2 regions of the Paenibacillus sp. TC-CSREp1 genome follow, and region 1 is predicted to be linked to the other one. Evidence: riboswitches for the same ligand, from Rfam matches in the RefSeq annotation. Region 1 holds a riboswitch; the other holds the start of a gene.
The links. Region 1 has a riboswitch for thiamine pyrophosphate ahead of ACQSGY_RS22235 (ABC transporter substrate-binding protein). Riboswitches for the same ligand answer to the same signal wherever they lie in the genome.
Positions count from the first base shown of each region.

Region 2: another riboswitch for thiamine pyrophosphate. It lies ahead of ACQSGY_RS08195 (thiamine phosphate synthase); the one in region 1 lies ahead of ACQSGY_RS22235 (ABC transporter substrate-binding protein).

Region 1 covers NZ_JBNOKM010000015.1:77,743-85,468, forward strand. The annotation lists gene serS (serine--tRNA ligase) at 36-1,352, opposite strand; gene ACQSGY_RS22230 (hypothetical protein) at 2,183-2,668, opposite strand; TPP riboswitch at 2,970-3,082, shown strand; gene ACQSGY_RS22235 (ABC transporter substrate-binding protein) at 3,302-4,342, shown strand; gene ACQSGY_RS22240 (MTH1187 family thiamine-binding protein) at 4,732-5,022, shown strand; gene ACQSGY_RS22245 (ABC transporter permease) at 5,022-5,780, shown strand; gene ACQSGY_RS22250 (ABC transporter ATP-binding protein) at 5,820-6,806, shown strand; gene ACQSGY_RS22255 (TatD family hydrolase) at 6,914-7,723, shown strand.
Region 2 covers NZ_JBNOKM010000004.1:352,165-359,890, forward strand. The annotation lists gene thiS (sulfur carrier protein ThiS) at 19-222, opposite strand; gene thiO (glycine oxidase ThiO) at 219-1,496, opposite strand; gene ACQSGY_RS08195 (thiamine phosphate synthase) at 1,524-2,252, opposite strand; TPP riboswitch at 2,480-2,589, opposite strand; partial or broken gene ACQSGY_RS08200 (ABC-F family ATP-binding cassette domain-containing protein) at 2,635-4,188, opposite strand; gene ACQSGY_RS08205 (hypothetical protein) at 4,241-5,263, opposite strand; gene ACQSGY_RS08210 (hypothetical protein) at 5,250-5,804, opposite strand; gene ACQSGY_RS08215 (hypothetical protein) at 5,797-6,198, opposite strand; gene ACQSGY_RS08220 (ABC transporter permease) at 6,215-6,700, opposite strand; gene ACQSGY_RS08225 (hypothetical protein) at 6,775-7,726, opposite strand, start outside.

The DNA.
Region 1 (7,726 bases):
ATTAACGAGCGTGAATGGAAGCTGCATCCTCATCGTCATATCTCTTCTTTTTGTTCCTCACCCTGCTCACACACCGGCAACATCAAACGTTCGAGTCCGCCCATGTATGGTCGCAGCGCTTTCGGAATATGAATGCTGCCATCGGCCTGCTGATGGTTTTCCAGCAGTGGAATCAGAATACGCGGTGATGCTACGGCTGTATTGTTGAGCGTATGGCAGTAAACCAGCTTGCCCTGCTCATCCAGGCAGCGAATATTCGAACGGCGAGCCTGAAAGTCATGCAGATTCGACGACGAATGAGTTTCGCCGTAAGCGCCGCGGCTTGGCATCCACGTTTCGATGTCATACTGTTTGTACGTTTTCTGCGACATATCGCCTGTACATACAGCCACCACACGGTACGGCAGCTCCAACTGCTGCAGCAGTTCCTCCGCATGTCCCGTAATCTCCTGCAGCATACGCTCCGATTCCGCTGCGTCCGGTGCACACAGAATCACCTGCTCCACCTTGGCAAACTGATGCACACGGTACAATCCTCGCACATCCCGTCCACCCGAGCCTACTTCACTGCGGAAACAGGTCGATACTGCCGCCAGTTTTACCGGCTCTTTCACATCAATGACTTCATCCGCATAATACGAAACCAGCGGCACCTCGGATGTACCTACCAGCCACTTGTTCTCACCCTGCAGCTCATACACCTGATCCCGGCCTGTCGGGAAAAATCCGGTATTCACCAAAGCATCCTCTCTGACCATAAGCGGAACCTCAAGCGGTGTGAATCCGTGCCTCAGCAGCAGATCCAGCGCAAGCTGCTGTACTGCCCGGTGCAGCAGCAAACCAGCGCCCTTCAGCACATAACTTCGCGTTCCGCCAATCTTCACGCCGCGCGGAATATCAATCAGTCCATGCAGCTCCCCAAGCTCGACATGATCCTTTGCTGCATAGTCAAACTCGGGCAGCTCGCCCACCCGCCGCAGCTCCACATTATCTTCGTCCGACAGACCTGCAGGTGTATCCGGTGATACCACATTCGGCACCAGCCATTGCAGTCTGGTTACCTCCTCCTGAATCAACGCCAGCTCTGCCTCTTTCTGCTCCAGCTCATCATTAAGCTGTTTCACCTGTGCCCGCATCGTCTCTGCTTGCTCCCGCTCTCCCGTCTGCATCAGCTTCCCGATCTCTGCCGACAATGTATTACGCAGACGCCGCCCTTCCTCTGTTTGCTGCAGCAGTGCTTTGCGTTCATTATCCCGCTGGATTAACACCGCAATATCCACTTTGATTTTTTTTCCGTCAGCTGCCGCCTGAACCTCTTCTGCATGTGCCCGAACCCACTTCATATCTAACATGGTCACCGTCTCCTTTGGTTAAAAAAATACAAAGAGCGCCCTCATCCCTTGGGACGAGGAGCGCTCTGCTCGCGGTGCCACCCAACTTGCCGAATCATTCAAATTCTTCTGATTCAGCCTCTTGGTCCGCGATAACGGGCGGTTCCGGTTAACTTGGGAAAGTTTCAATTCGCTCCCTGGCGAAAACGCCTCCGAGTTGGATTCTCTTCAACGGCATGATCCGATCTGTAATTGTGTTTACCAGTATATACGAAGACAGATTAAAATTGCAATCTCTCAAGCCCGATTTTTAGTAAAAACCAGAAAAATGAGTTCTTATGCTCGTTGATCCCTGTTAACACAGGCTCCTCTTACGCAGCTTTGCATTGTTAAATCAGATACAGCTATAATCGTATAAAGTGATTAAATGACTAATTTTCCATCCAACAATTGTTTGCCTTCAGGAGGAGATCAACGGTAAAAGGTCTGAATTCAAAATATTCCTCTATACAATAGAGTATATGTTATAGAATGGAGCTGTTTCTCGATGAACATGAATCCAAACAACCTGATTTCATCAGAGGCCGAGGCTGCCAACCAAAGAGCAGATGAACTCGTCCAACAAGCTAAACGCAGTATATGGGCTAGTGGCATCCTGACCACAATCGTTAGTGCTGTAATTTTGATTGGCCTATTTTATTGGATTGCTTATATCAGAACTTCCTGAGTCATTCGCCCCAAAAACAAAAATTAATCTGATTTTCAAAAGAGAAGGGTCAATATAAATTGCCCAGGAAATACTGATAAACCACTCTTCTCCTGAGAGATAACCGCTCTATTCAACGATGGATTCAAGCAGATACAGCTGTTTTCCCGCCCTTGAACAATCTGCTGAACAAATATCGCACGAGCGGTCCTAAAATAAGCAGCTGCAGTGGCAGAGCCAGACTAAAGTTACGTGCTATGGTATGCAAATACGCCCCAAATACAGATACACCATTTAATTGATCGGCAATATAGGCAGTCACAATGCCATACAGAGACATGATCAGAACCATACCAATGACCATAAACAATGACATGGTAATGATGCCTTTTACTTTACCTGACTTGGCAAATGGCAGGGAAAAGGCAATTTTTTTCGCAACAGGACCAACAATGAAGGATTCCACCAAAAATGCGATAATAAAGCAGATCACGAATTGAAGCAGGATCTGCATCATAGACATCTGGTCTAACATTCCCGTGTGCCACAGATTAAAGGTCATCATCACGAGAACCATTCCTGTACACATCATGATTCCAAAAATAACTTGTTCTTTCTTGCTTACTGGCATTACACTCATCCTTTCTGTAACTTGGATCATTATAGACAATTGCACTCCCCTCTCATAAGTGAACATTATGTGAACGTTTGGCGAATAGAGTATATCTGAAAACACGGAATGAAGCCCACTTCGCTGAATCCCCCTTCCAAACTGAACGTTTACCTCAGGCGTGCCGGGACACATCAAGGGAAAGTGACGCAGCAAGGGTTGAAAAGGCGGCAAAAGATGCATCTCCAGCGGTTTTCAAGACCCACCCTAGACACATACTCGTCACTGGCCTATAATTACACCTAGTAATGCCCGTAACTTCATAGTTTCCCAGGGGAGTCGGAATTGGCCGGCTGAGAGTGTATCCCATCAAGATACTAACCCTTAGACCTGATCTGGATCATGCCAGCGTAGGAATCGGAGTATATTGCAAGAGGCACAGCTATAAGCTGAACGCCCTTCTCTCAAACCTGCACGCGTCCCGGATTACGGGGGCGCTTTTTTTGTTTTCTTTTGACAAGCAGAAACAGAAAAATGTCGTCATCTGGATAACCCGCGAGGTATAAATCAGCCGATTTATGCAAAGGGATTGGATATGAAGCCAAGGAGTACCCCGTGCCACCCGGCCGGACAGAACGAAGGAGAGAGAATCGAATGAACTGGCGTAAAATGTTGGGAATGTTATTCATGTGTGTACTATTGGTGACCGTTGCAGCATGTGGCGGTAAAGAAGCCGCACCGGCCGATCAGAACGGAGGTGCCAGCACAGACAGCAAAAGTGAAGGCAGCAGCGCGGCACTGAAAGATATAAAGGTTGTGCTCGACTGGACCCCAAATACCAATCATACCGGTCTGTATGCAGCCGTAGATCAGGGATTCTATAAAGCAGCAGGTCTGAATGTCGAGATTGTGCAGCCAGGAGCTGGCGGTGCAGATACAATGGTCGCTTCTAACGAAGTACCGTTTGGTGTCAGTTACCAGGAGAGTGTGACTCAGGCGCGCACACAGGACGTACCTCTCGTATCGATTGCGGCAGTGATTCAGCATAATACATCCGGTTTTGCCGCTCCAGTGGATCGCAAGATTAAATCGCCGAAGGATTTCGAAGGCAAAACGTATGGCGGTTGGGGCTCGCCGGTTGAGGAGGCTGTGATGCAATCCATTATGGAGGGCGAAGGTGCTGACGTATCCAAAGTCAAAAATATTAATATGGGCGACGCGGACTTTTTCACAGCGGTCAAACGGGATATTGATTTTGCCTGGATTTTCTATGCCTGGACCGGGATCGAAGCAGAACTCCGCGGTGAACCCATCGACATGTTATATGTAAAAGATTACGCCAAAGCGCTGGACTATTACACACCTGTGCTTGTGACTAACGAGCAGACGATTCAGAAGGACCCTGAATTGGTGAAAGCTTTCTTGAAAGCCACTTCCGAAGGGTATCAGTATGCGATTGACCATCCTGAAGAGGCTGCGAACATTCTGATCAAGGCTGTACCTGATCTGGATAAGGAATTGGTGCTGGCAAGCCAGAAATGGCTCAGCCCGAAATACAAGGACGACGCACCTCGCTGGGGCGAGCAGAAGGAAGAAGTGTGGAAGAACTACACCGACTGGATGTTTAGCAAGAAGCTTCTGGATAAAGAAATTGACGTATCCAAGGCGTATACAAACGAATTTTTACCGCAGTAAAAATCGCTATTAATAATATTACCTTAGGTAATATTATCACTTTATGTAAAAACGTAATTTGATATTTACACAGAAACGTAAAGTGTAGAAGCGAAGCGATCGCCTATAGCTTTTTCTGTAAGAAAGCTACATCGGAAGCTTGCGCTTTCTCTTGATTTATTTGCTAAACACAATGGATAAGTTGATTTTTTGTACACAAGAACGGAGAGTACAGACCCCTCAGAAGAAGCGAAGCGGTCGCCTTTATCACCGGATTTTTCCCTTTGAAAAGGGAATCAAAAAAATCTGGGGATAACAGCGATCGTAGAGGGGACTGCACTCGGAGTGGCAATGTGTACAATCACTATTCTACTTATCCCCCCCACACCCGAAAGGAGTCTTGATCTCTCATGGCAAGCACGTTACTCAGCATTCAAGTGATACCGAAAACGCCAAACGGCGAGAATTCATACCCTTATGTAGACCGCGCGATTGAAGTGATTCAGCAGTCCGGCTTGAAATATCAGGTTAATGCACTCGACACCACGATGGAGGGCGAACTTGAGGAACTACTGGAAGTGGTCCGCAAAATGCATGAGGTGCTTGTGGAAGCCGGCAGTCCAAGCATCATCTCCCAGATCAAAATCGCACACAGTCCAGACGGGTTCAGCATGGATATGCTGACGGAGAAATACCGCTAATGTCTGCCTATTTCAAAAGTGTATGGCCGCCACTTGTGGCGGTTATTCTCTTTATTGCGATATGGCAAGGGGCGGTTTCCCTGTTCCATATTGAGAAATGGATGCTGCCTGCGCCGTCCGACATCGCTCGTGAAGCAGCTTCACAGGCCGATCGTCTCGGCATGCATGCCTCTGCAACGATCCAATTAACCCTGATCGGCTTTGCGGCCGGAACAGCCGTTGGCCTGGTCATTGCGATGGTGCTGCATCTCATTCCTTTTCTCAAATCAGCCTTGTATCCTTTACTTATTCTTAGTCAAAATATTCCGACCATCGCGCTGGCACCGCTTCTGCTGATCTGGTTTGGCTTTGGCCTGCTACCCAAGCTGATTACGATTATTCTGGTCTGCTTTTTCCCGGTAGCGGTCGCCGCTATGGACGGACTCACACGCACCGATGCTGCGATGATGAACTACATGCGTATGGCTGGCGCGAAGCGCCATCATATCTTCTGGAAGCTGGAGCTTCCTCATGCCCTGCCATCGGTATTTTCCGGCATCAAAATTGCCGCCACTTACAGCGTGATGGGTGCAATCATTGCCGAATGGATCGGTGCAGACAAAGGCATCGGCTATTATATGATGCTGCAAAAGTCAGCGTACCGTACAGATCGTCTCTTTGTAGCGATCATGATTATTGTGGCGCTCAGCCTGCTGCTGTTCCTGCTCATTGCCTTGCTGGAAAAGCTACTTGTACGCTGGCGTCCGCAAAAACGTTAAACCTGTACCACGAGTCTGTACTTAGGATGTGATCACCAAATGAAACAGCTACAGGACAAACCAGATACAGGCATAGAAGCGACCAAACACGGTCACACAGCGTTGACTGGAGCAGGCATATCCAATACGCATGATGCTCGCCTTGCTTCTGTCGCCACTCAGGTTGCTGGTCCAACCGATACTGCACGCACGTCTAATTCGGCAGTTGCATCTGTTCCGCCTGCGCTGGATATCGTGGATGTGCATGTATCTTTCAAGGAACGGCGGCGTAAGCTGCCCGTGCTAAACGGGCTGTCCCTCACGGTGGAGAAGGGGGAATTTGTCGCCATCGTTGGCCCGTCCGGCTGCGGTAAAAGCACCTTGTTCCACATCATTGGCGGTTTGTTGAATCCGCAGGCGGGCGAGGTGCGGATGAACGGCAAGCCGGTTACGGGGCAGCGCGGGCATATCAGTTATATGCCGCAGCAGCCTGCCCTCTTCCCTTGGCGGACGATTGAGGACAATGTGCTGCTCGCGGGCGAGGTAGCCTCTGCCGCAGCTTTCACTGCCTCCAATGCTCTACCGGCTCAGCGCCCCGAGGCTCTCGCCGAGGCCAGGCAGTGGCTAGGCAGCGTTGGTCTTGCCGGATTCGAGCGGGCATATCCTCATCAGCTGTCAGGCGGGATGCAGCAGCGTGTGGCTTTCCTGCGTGCATTGCTCAGCCCGCAGGAGCTGATGCTGCTGGATGAACCATTCAGTGCGCTCGATGCCCTGACCCGAAGCGACATGCAGCGCTGGCTGCTGGATATCTGGGAACAGAACCGCCGCTCGGTGCTGTTCATCACGCATAATATCGAGGAGGCGCTGCTGCTGGCGGATCGGGTGTATGTGTTATCCAATCGGCCAGCAGCTGTGCTGCACGAGGTTCAGGTTCCTTTTGAACGTCCAAGACGAGAGGAGATAACCGAGGACCCTGCTTTTCTCGAACGCAAACGGCAAATTGCCCAGTGGATGAAAGAAGAACAGCAGAAAGCCCGCCTATCTTGATATTTGGATAGCGCGGGTTTTTTAGTTAATTTTTCCTCCATTAGGTGATCCATGTGATGGGAATTGGCGTTATATACTATGTAAACCGATACAAGGAGGATTCCCTCATGCACTCTCAAGCATTCGCACCGTTAATCGACGCTCATATTCATTTGGATAAGTATACTCCAGAGGAACGAATTGAGCTGCTACTCAGCTTGCCGAATCATCAGGTTGAAGCCGTGATCGCCGTTTCTATGGATTTAGCTTCTGCTCAGGCGAACCTGGAGCTTGCCAAGCAGTATGCACGTTCCATTTTTCCAGCCTTCGGATATCATCCCGAGCAGCCGCTGCCATCCGCAAACCAACAAGAGCAGCTCTTTCGCTGGATCGAAGAGCACATTGAACATGCTGCAGCCATTGGAGAGGTCGGCTTGCCCTATTATAATCGTGAAGAAGCCCGCCGAGCAGGCCTAGACTTTGATCAGAGTGGTTATGTAGATCTGCTGGAGCAGTTCATTCTGTTAGCCAAAAGGCACAATAAACCGATTGTTCTGCATGCTGTGTATGAGGATGCAGAGATAGCCTGCGATCTGCTCGAAAAACATCAGTTTACGCGAGCACACTTCCACTGGTTCAAAGGAGCCAAGCAGACCATCCGGCGCATGGCAAACAACGGATATTTCATCTCCTTCACACCGGATATTCAGTATGAAACCGAGATTCGCGAGCTGGCGCGGCAGTATCCTGCGGAGCAAGTGATGGCAGAGACGGATGGGCCATGGCCCTTTGAAGGACCGTTTCAGGGACGTATGACACATCCCGTCATGACTCGTCAGGTGATTCAGGCCTGGAGTGAGATTACGGGGATGGGCACCGAGCGAGCAGCACGTCTGTTTTACCGGAATACGAAACGCTTCTACCGTCTGCCGGAATAGCAA
Region 2 (7,726 bases), on a different contig from region 1:
GCTGCGACCTATCTTAATTTAGCCCCCACCGACAAAATGAACAATTTCGATTCGATCGCCTTCTCTCAGCGCTGTTGTTTCATGATGATCCTTTGTCAAAATGTTACGATTCAGCTCTACAACAACCGTTTTCACTTGCAGGTTAAAGGATTGCAGCAATTTGTCCACCCGATTCAAATCATCATCAATTTCCATCTTCTGTCCGTTCACGATAATGTTCAACGCACAACTTCCTTTCTGTTCAATCGATTAGGCGATAAGGCTTCAATCCCAATATCCTCAGCACTTTTGCCCTCCAGCATGTCTGCAATCCAGCGTCCGGTTACCGCACTGAGCAATATTCCGTTGCGGTAATGCCCATAGGCAGTAAACAAACCAGGCATGTTTTCGCATTCTCCTATATACGGAAGACCATCCGGAGTCGAAGGTCTTACACCTGCCCACGCCCGCAAGAAATGAGCTTCTTTGATGCCAGGAACCCAGCTGCTTGCGCTACTAAGCAATCGTTGCACACTATAGGCTGATACGCTGTGATCTTTTTTCCCGGGCCAGCTCGTAGCCCCGATCCACACCTCTCCATTCGCTTTTGGAACGATGTAGACATCCTCCGCATAAAGCGTGCGATCCGGTTTGTAAGCTGTTTGGTCCGCCGGAAATTGAATCGCAGCTACCTCGCCTTTGACCGGAGTTGAAGGCAGGTTGATACCAGCCTGCTGCAGCAGCGTTTCACCATTCAAGCCAGCGGCTATAATTACGTGTTTACAGGTAACATTTCCCTTCGGGGTAGCAATCCCTTGTACACCAAATTGATTCACTATTAATTGAATATCCTTGACGCCTTCCCATATCCGGGCGCCCATCCTGTGTGCTGACCTCACATAAGCTCTGGTCAACGACACGGGCAGAATTTCACTCTCCAATGATCGGTAATAAGCACCATACGTATCCCGATTAAGCCAGCCTGCTTCTCGCTGCACCGTATTTCTATCCCACCAAAGCTGTTCCGTCAGTGGCAAGACTCTTCGATTTTCCTTATAACGACTTATTTCACTGTATGATCTGAACGGTGTGATGAATCCGCTCTGCCTCAACCCGAGTTCCATGCCCGATAGAGCAGACAATTGATCCTTTTGACTGTGCAGCAATGCTCTGCTTTCAAGAGCAGCCTGAGCAATAACAGGATGAGCAAAATCCTCACTATCCGCAGCCAGCATTCCCGCAGCTGCACAGGAGCTTCCGCTGGCAATCTCGTTTTGCTCGATCAGAAGCACTTCATGTCCTCTTCGTGTCAATTCATAGGCAATAGCACAGCCTATAACGCCTCCGCCAACAATAATGGTTTCTGCATGCTGCATGCCGGATGATACAGATCGCGGGATATTGGCAGTTTCATATGAAGTATCGGATTCATATGTTTCATCCGAGGCATAGCATGCATTCCATCTGGATTGATCATCAGAACCTTGATCCCGTGTGACGGTTCCTCGCTTTTGCATGTGCTCATCTCCTTGATTTTGAAACATTCATATTACTCTTTCTGCAGCCTGTTTTATAAGACGGATCGCATGAGCTGGGTCCTCATGCTGAAATACACTCGAGATCACAGCAGCGCCACGAGCTCCCGCTAACCGCACCGCCTGGATGTTGGATGCCTGGATACCACCAATGGCAATCACAGGAATGTCAACGCCTGAGCATACTTCAGCCAGCACCTCCAACCCCCTGGGCGTTAAGTCAGGCTTGCTTCGGCTTGTATACACATGCCCGAAGAACAGGTAATCTGCACCGTAATCCGCTGCCACACGTGCCTCATTTAAGGAGTGCACCGATACTCCCAAGCGCATCCGTTCCCCCTTATTCACAGCATTTATGCTCACATCCGCCTTCGTCAGCATCTGCTGACTCCAGTGTGCACCCCGGCAAAATTCGCTGGGCACAAACGGATTGGCCCCGTTGATGACTATACGTGAGGATGGAACCCCTGACTCTGTCATGTGGCTGGCCCAGATGAAATGCTGCTGCAGCGAGAGCTGTTTTTCCCGGATATGAATGTAATCCACCCAAGGCCATATCTGCTTGACAACATTCAGTACCGTGGTTCGCTCACCCTTATTGGTAGACACAACATGCAGTTCAAAGGAAGAGTCATCTTGGCAGCATGTCGGGCTGCATGTGTCCATTTGCATTGGAGAGTTAGCGATCAGCGGTTTATTCTTTTCATTACTTTCTGCCGCAAGTTCTGTTTTGTTCACGTTGTCCTTCCTCTCATCGGTTCAGCATAAAGTACGGAAATGGCATAACACAAAAAAGCCACTCCCGTAGGAGTGGCTGCGTATAAACAAAGGTCCAGTTAAATAACGAGCGTGCAGCTAATACCTGTTAAACAGTTAAGTCCATAACCGTTCGGCGGTAACTCATGCCTGCATCACTGTATAGTAAGGTTCCTGTTCGTTCATAAAAGGATCACTTACTGTCATTATGCTGAAACGCGCCACTTCCCTACGCTGGTATGATCCAGATCAGGTGCAAAGGGTCCGGAATCGCATTCTTCCATCTCAGCCGCATCGTGCGGCCCCCCTAGTGTTCATATGAAGTTGAAGTTGTAGCCTATATTACCACAGTCGGATTTTTTTGTCATCGTGCTTTTTCAGACCATTCTTCCACATTCCACGTTTTGGTGACCCAGCCTTCGTAAAAATCAGGTTCATGGGATACAAGCAAAACGGTTCCTTTGTATTCCTTCAACGCACGCTGAAGCTCGGCCTTCGCAGTAACATCCAGATGGTTCGTTGGCTCATCAAACAGCACCCAATTGCTTTCACGCATTAGCAGCTTGCACAAACGAACCTTAGCCTGCTCCCCACCGCTCAGCATGTTCAAAGGACGTGTAATATGTTCATTTTTGAGGCCGCAGCGGGCCAGATGTCCACGCACTTCATTTTGAGTCAGATGAGAAAACTCATTCCACACATCGTCAATCGGCGTGATATTTGCAGCACGTACTTCCTGCTCGAAGTATGCCGTCTCCAGATAATCTCCGAGAAAGGTTTTACCGCTAATGGGCGGGATTTTACCCAGAATTGTCTTGAGCAGTGTTGATTTGCCGACACCGTTACAGCCCACAATAGCAATCTTCTCTCCGCGTTCGATGGTCATCGTCATCTTTGGCAGGAGCGGATACGTGTAACCAATTTCAAAATCAACACCTTCAAACACGGTTTTGCTGCTTGCACGGGCATCCTTGAATTTAAAAGTTGGTTTTGCCGCTTCGTCCGGACGATCAATCCGCTCAATTTTGCCAAGCTGCTTTTCCCGGCTTTTTGCGCGTCCCGAGGTGGATGCACGAGCTTTATTCCGCTGAATAAAGTCCTCCTGCTTTTTAATATATTCCTGCTGCTTTTCATAAGCGTCAATATGCTGCGCCTTCTGCATATCCGCCATCTCCAGAAACTTCTCATAATTGGCAGCGTAGCGTGTGAGCTTGGCAAATTCCAGATGATAAATCACATTCACAACTTCATTCATAAATTCTGTATCATGTGATATCAACAGAAAGGCGTGCGGATAGTCTTTCAAATAACGCGTCAGCCATTCAATGTGCTCTACATCAAGATAGTTTGTCGGCTCATCCAATAATAAGGCAGTTGGCTTCTCCAGCAGCAGCTTTGCAAGCAACACCTTAGTGCGCTGTCCACCGCTCAGGGCAGCAACATCCCGATCAAGACCAATCGCATTTAACCCCAAACCGTTTGCCATTTCTTCCACTTTGACATCAATCAGATAAAAATCGCCCTGCTCCAGCTGCTCCTGAATTTCACCCATTTCCTCCAGCAGCTGCTCAAGTCTGTCCGGATCTGCATCGGCCATCTGATCGGTGATCTGCATCAGCTCCTTTTCCAGCTCAAGCAGTGGCAGAAAAGCATCCTACAGTACATCACGAATCGTTTTGCCAGGGGTCAGCTTTGTATGCTGATCCAGATATCCATAACGGACTTTAGGCGTCCATTCCACTTTACCGCTGTCTTTCAGCAGTTTACCCGTGAGGATATTCATAAGGGTTGATTTACCTGCACCATTGGCCCCGACCAGGCCGACGCGCTCTCCGGCAAGCAGACGAAAAGAAACATTTTTAAATAATGTACGGTCTCCAAAATTGTGACTGACATTCTCTACAGACAATAAACTCATAAGATGAGGCTGCTCCTATCTATTTACATGACTTTAGTTAATTTTTGAACCTTTATTTTAGCACAGGTTCTGTCTTTTCTGAAAGTAATGAAAATTGAGCAGAGCAATTATATTCAAAATAACCTTGAGCCGATGCCTGCCTCGATGTCGTAAACACCTCTTGAGCACGAAAGCCAGGATTGCAGGTGGCAGGATAATGATATTTAATACCTGTTGCGGGATCGAGCCCGCCAACAACTGCTGTTCTTTTGACCAGTCTGCCCCCGCCGATCGCAAAATTGTTTATTTTCTGATCCCCCACGGCGATTCCCTGCATAAAAGCGATAATACCGATGTCATTGATCGAATTGTACCAATCTTCCTGCGAAATCAGCGGCATCGTGAATACATAGGACACACCATTTTTTCTTGCAAACTCATTATGCCGATTAATGACCTCTGCAAGCTCGTCCTGAACAAGAGTCACGATTCGACTACGCCGTACCTGTTCAAATACAGTTGAATCCTGAAGCAGTCCGATCGTGCTGCTGTCAGCCAGTTCTTGCTGAAAGCCCTCGATCCATTTACCAGTACCAGCATCATATGCATACACATATCGATCAAGTGTAAAATTAATGCTGTTCCCATCCGAATCTGTATATGTATAAGGCCTTTTGGGGCTCCACACCTGTCTGAAGGACTGCTGCATATCCCCGGTCATCTCGTTTTCTTTGGCAAAAATATAATAACCGTCATAATCCAGTACAACGATGGCTGGAATGTAATCAAACATATGCTGAATAGCCCGCATATCATCCTGAATTCCCATATTTAGAGCCATCGTTTGTGTAAAGGTGGACAATGCCAGCTCCTTATCCGCTCTGACAAACTTGGCAGAATCATAAGCCGCCTCCGCATGCGGTTTCTCGTTCTGATGCATAACTGCACCTGCATCCATTACTGCGGTTTGAAGCGCTTTTTGGTAACGGGTTGCAAGCAGATTCGCCTTTTGTGCATCATCCGTATGAAGTGTGAGCATGTAAAAGAACGGGAAGAAAATCAATACAAACACGATGCCAAGCTCAGTAATCTTCATTCAGCACCATGCCTCCATGTGCAGTAAAAATCGCGGCCGCCTGCGCCGTACCACCTTGAAGCCATTCCCGAATAAGCATAGAAGGTGTACGATTGGTGCTTTTAAGGCTTACAGAGAAAAAATCCCCCACGCTTAGCGTATATCTGCGCCCAGGATCATCCACTGTCAATGTGCCTGACACCGGAAAGAGGCGTTCCCGGATCTGGTAAAAATAATAGCCGTCATGAACGACCTCATAGGTCCCCGTAAAGCTGCTCTGATTCATAGGGTCCGTATAACGCGGTACATATTTTTTATGCAAATGCTCCATGGAGAGTTCATAATTGTTGCCCGTCTGCGCTAACTGCTCTTCAAACTCTGCCAGCATTCGAGGAGAAATATATCCTTTGGTCCGCACAGCATCAACGAAACGAGTGACACTCTGGGACGCAGTCATCCGTGCTATGTCATCCTGACGTTGAGCCGTCTCGGCTGCAGGATAAATATAAAGCAGCAGCACGGCCAGCAGTACGGCCAATAATTTGGACGCTGCATTAATCATTGCTTTCTACCTCCTTCCGAAAAGAAAGCTTTAACAGTTCTCCCGCGTCGCTACGGTTATACACAGGCAGGTAACTGCCTTCCAGTTCGACCGGAATTGTGGCTGACGAATCAGCAAGCGGATCAATGACATATTCATGACCATCTACCTCCACCTGGACCCCGGTGCCTGTCATTTGCCGCACAGTATGCAGCACTTCAGCTCCAGTGTAACGATTCAGCTGACTTGAATGCAGCGTCGTATGGATTCTGCCATCCATTGCTGTAACGCTTGCTGCTCTTTCATTCAGGGCACCCGTTAAGATAGCGATGTTCCGCTGCCCGTACAGGCAGGCTGCCACAAAAAGCACAACCGCCGTACAGAACAGCATCAGATGCTGTGTATTACGTGACATGTTATAACAGCTCCAGTCAAGACTGCTGGAAAATCAGCCCTCTCACAACGTTGGATCGGTCCTTGATGATAATAGCCTTGAACTTACCACTCGGATTAACATATTGATTGTCTTTTTCACTCATCGTCTGATTGATGCTGCCTACCTTCTCATCTGGTGCAAGGACAGAGCCATAGTCCGCGTTGTTAATGTCTTGAGAGATGTTGAGCTGATTGCCATACCATTGTCCACCTCTATTTTTCCCTGTAATCACTTGAATGCCGAACTGGTCTTTGTCCGCGTATTTACGCAGAGCGTTTGTCACCTGTGATCCGCTTATGGTTGTCCCGTCATATACCGTAAATGCAGCCTGGGACAGCTCTGTTTGAATATCTGCAAAATTATTTTGCGCTGTTTTGGTAGCCTCCTGCGCTGATATAAACAACAACACCACAATCGTAATCAAAGCGATGGTCAAAAAGATTCCTGCGGCTACCTTCAAGGCACTTGATGCATTATTCATAAATGAAATACCCTCCTCTAATTTATATTGGTTAATATCCCGTCTCCAACTGCTTCGCGAATCAGTTCTGTATGCTACAGCTTCTGAATTTGTTCATAGTACATGTTCATCTGCACAAAGCTCATACCAACCAGCGGAATGACCAGATACAGAAAAATCAAGGCATACATCGGTGCGAAACCGATTGTTCTTCCCCAGCCTGCTTTAATATCAATCATTTTGCTGTACTCCTGTTTACGCTGTTCAAAATAAAAGGACATCATGCTCTCCAGATCATCGAACGCTTCACGGATAGAGATTTTACCCAGCGCAAGCTGCAGCTTATCAATCAAACGCTGAAACTCAGGCAGCCCCACCTCCTCTTTTAATTGCTCAAGCGCGTCTTCGGGACCATGCTCGAAGTGTAACAAACACTTTTGCAGCGGCCTCTTGAAAATGACAGCAAATCGATTCAGCCATTCAACCATTTCCTCCACAGACATGCGATCCATCTCACGCAAAATCGAAATCACCGTTTGAAACTGATAGATTTCATGCCGCATATCCATGCTTCGCATCTTACGCTGGAACAACATAAGCCAGATCGGCAGATGATAACCGCATAGAGCAATGCTTATGGCCAAAACCACTTCCCACCAGCGCATATACTGCTTGTTATACGATTCGATCTTTTCCATAATGCGTGTAACTGCTTCCGCCTGTGCATCGTGATTCATTGCAAGCGGTGCAAGCTGCTGCATTGCTTCAGAAATATCCTCATACGAAACTCCACGCTGCATCCCCACGTACTCCATAACCGAACGGTCCAGCTGTGTCTTGACTTCAGCCACCTTCAGATCTGCTTCAGACATCGCACCGAACATGCGGTCATCCCTGATGGGATCATACAGGATGTGATTACGCTGAACCTGGTGCAGCAGAAGTATAAAACCCACAGTCAGAACCAGACAGCTGACAAATAACATAAGTCTGCGTATCGCCAGCCATTCGTATTTCAACTCGATACTGCTCTCTCTCATGAGCCGG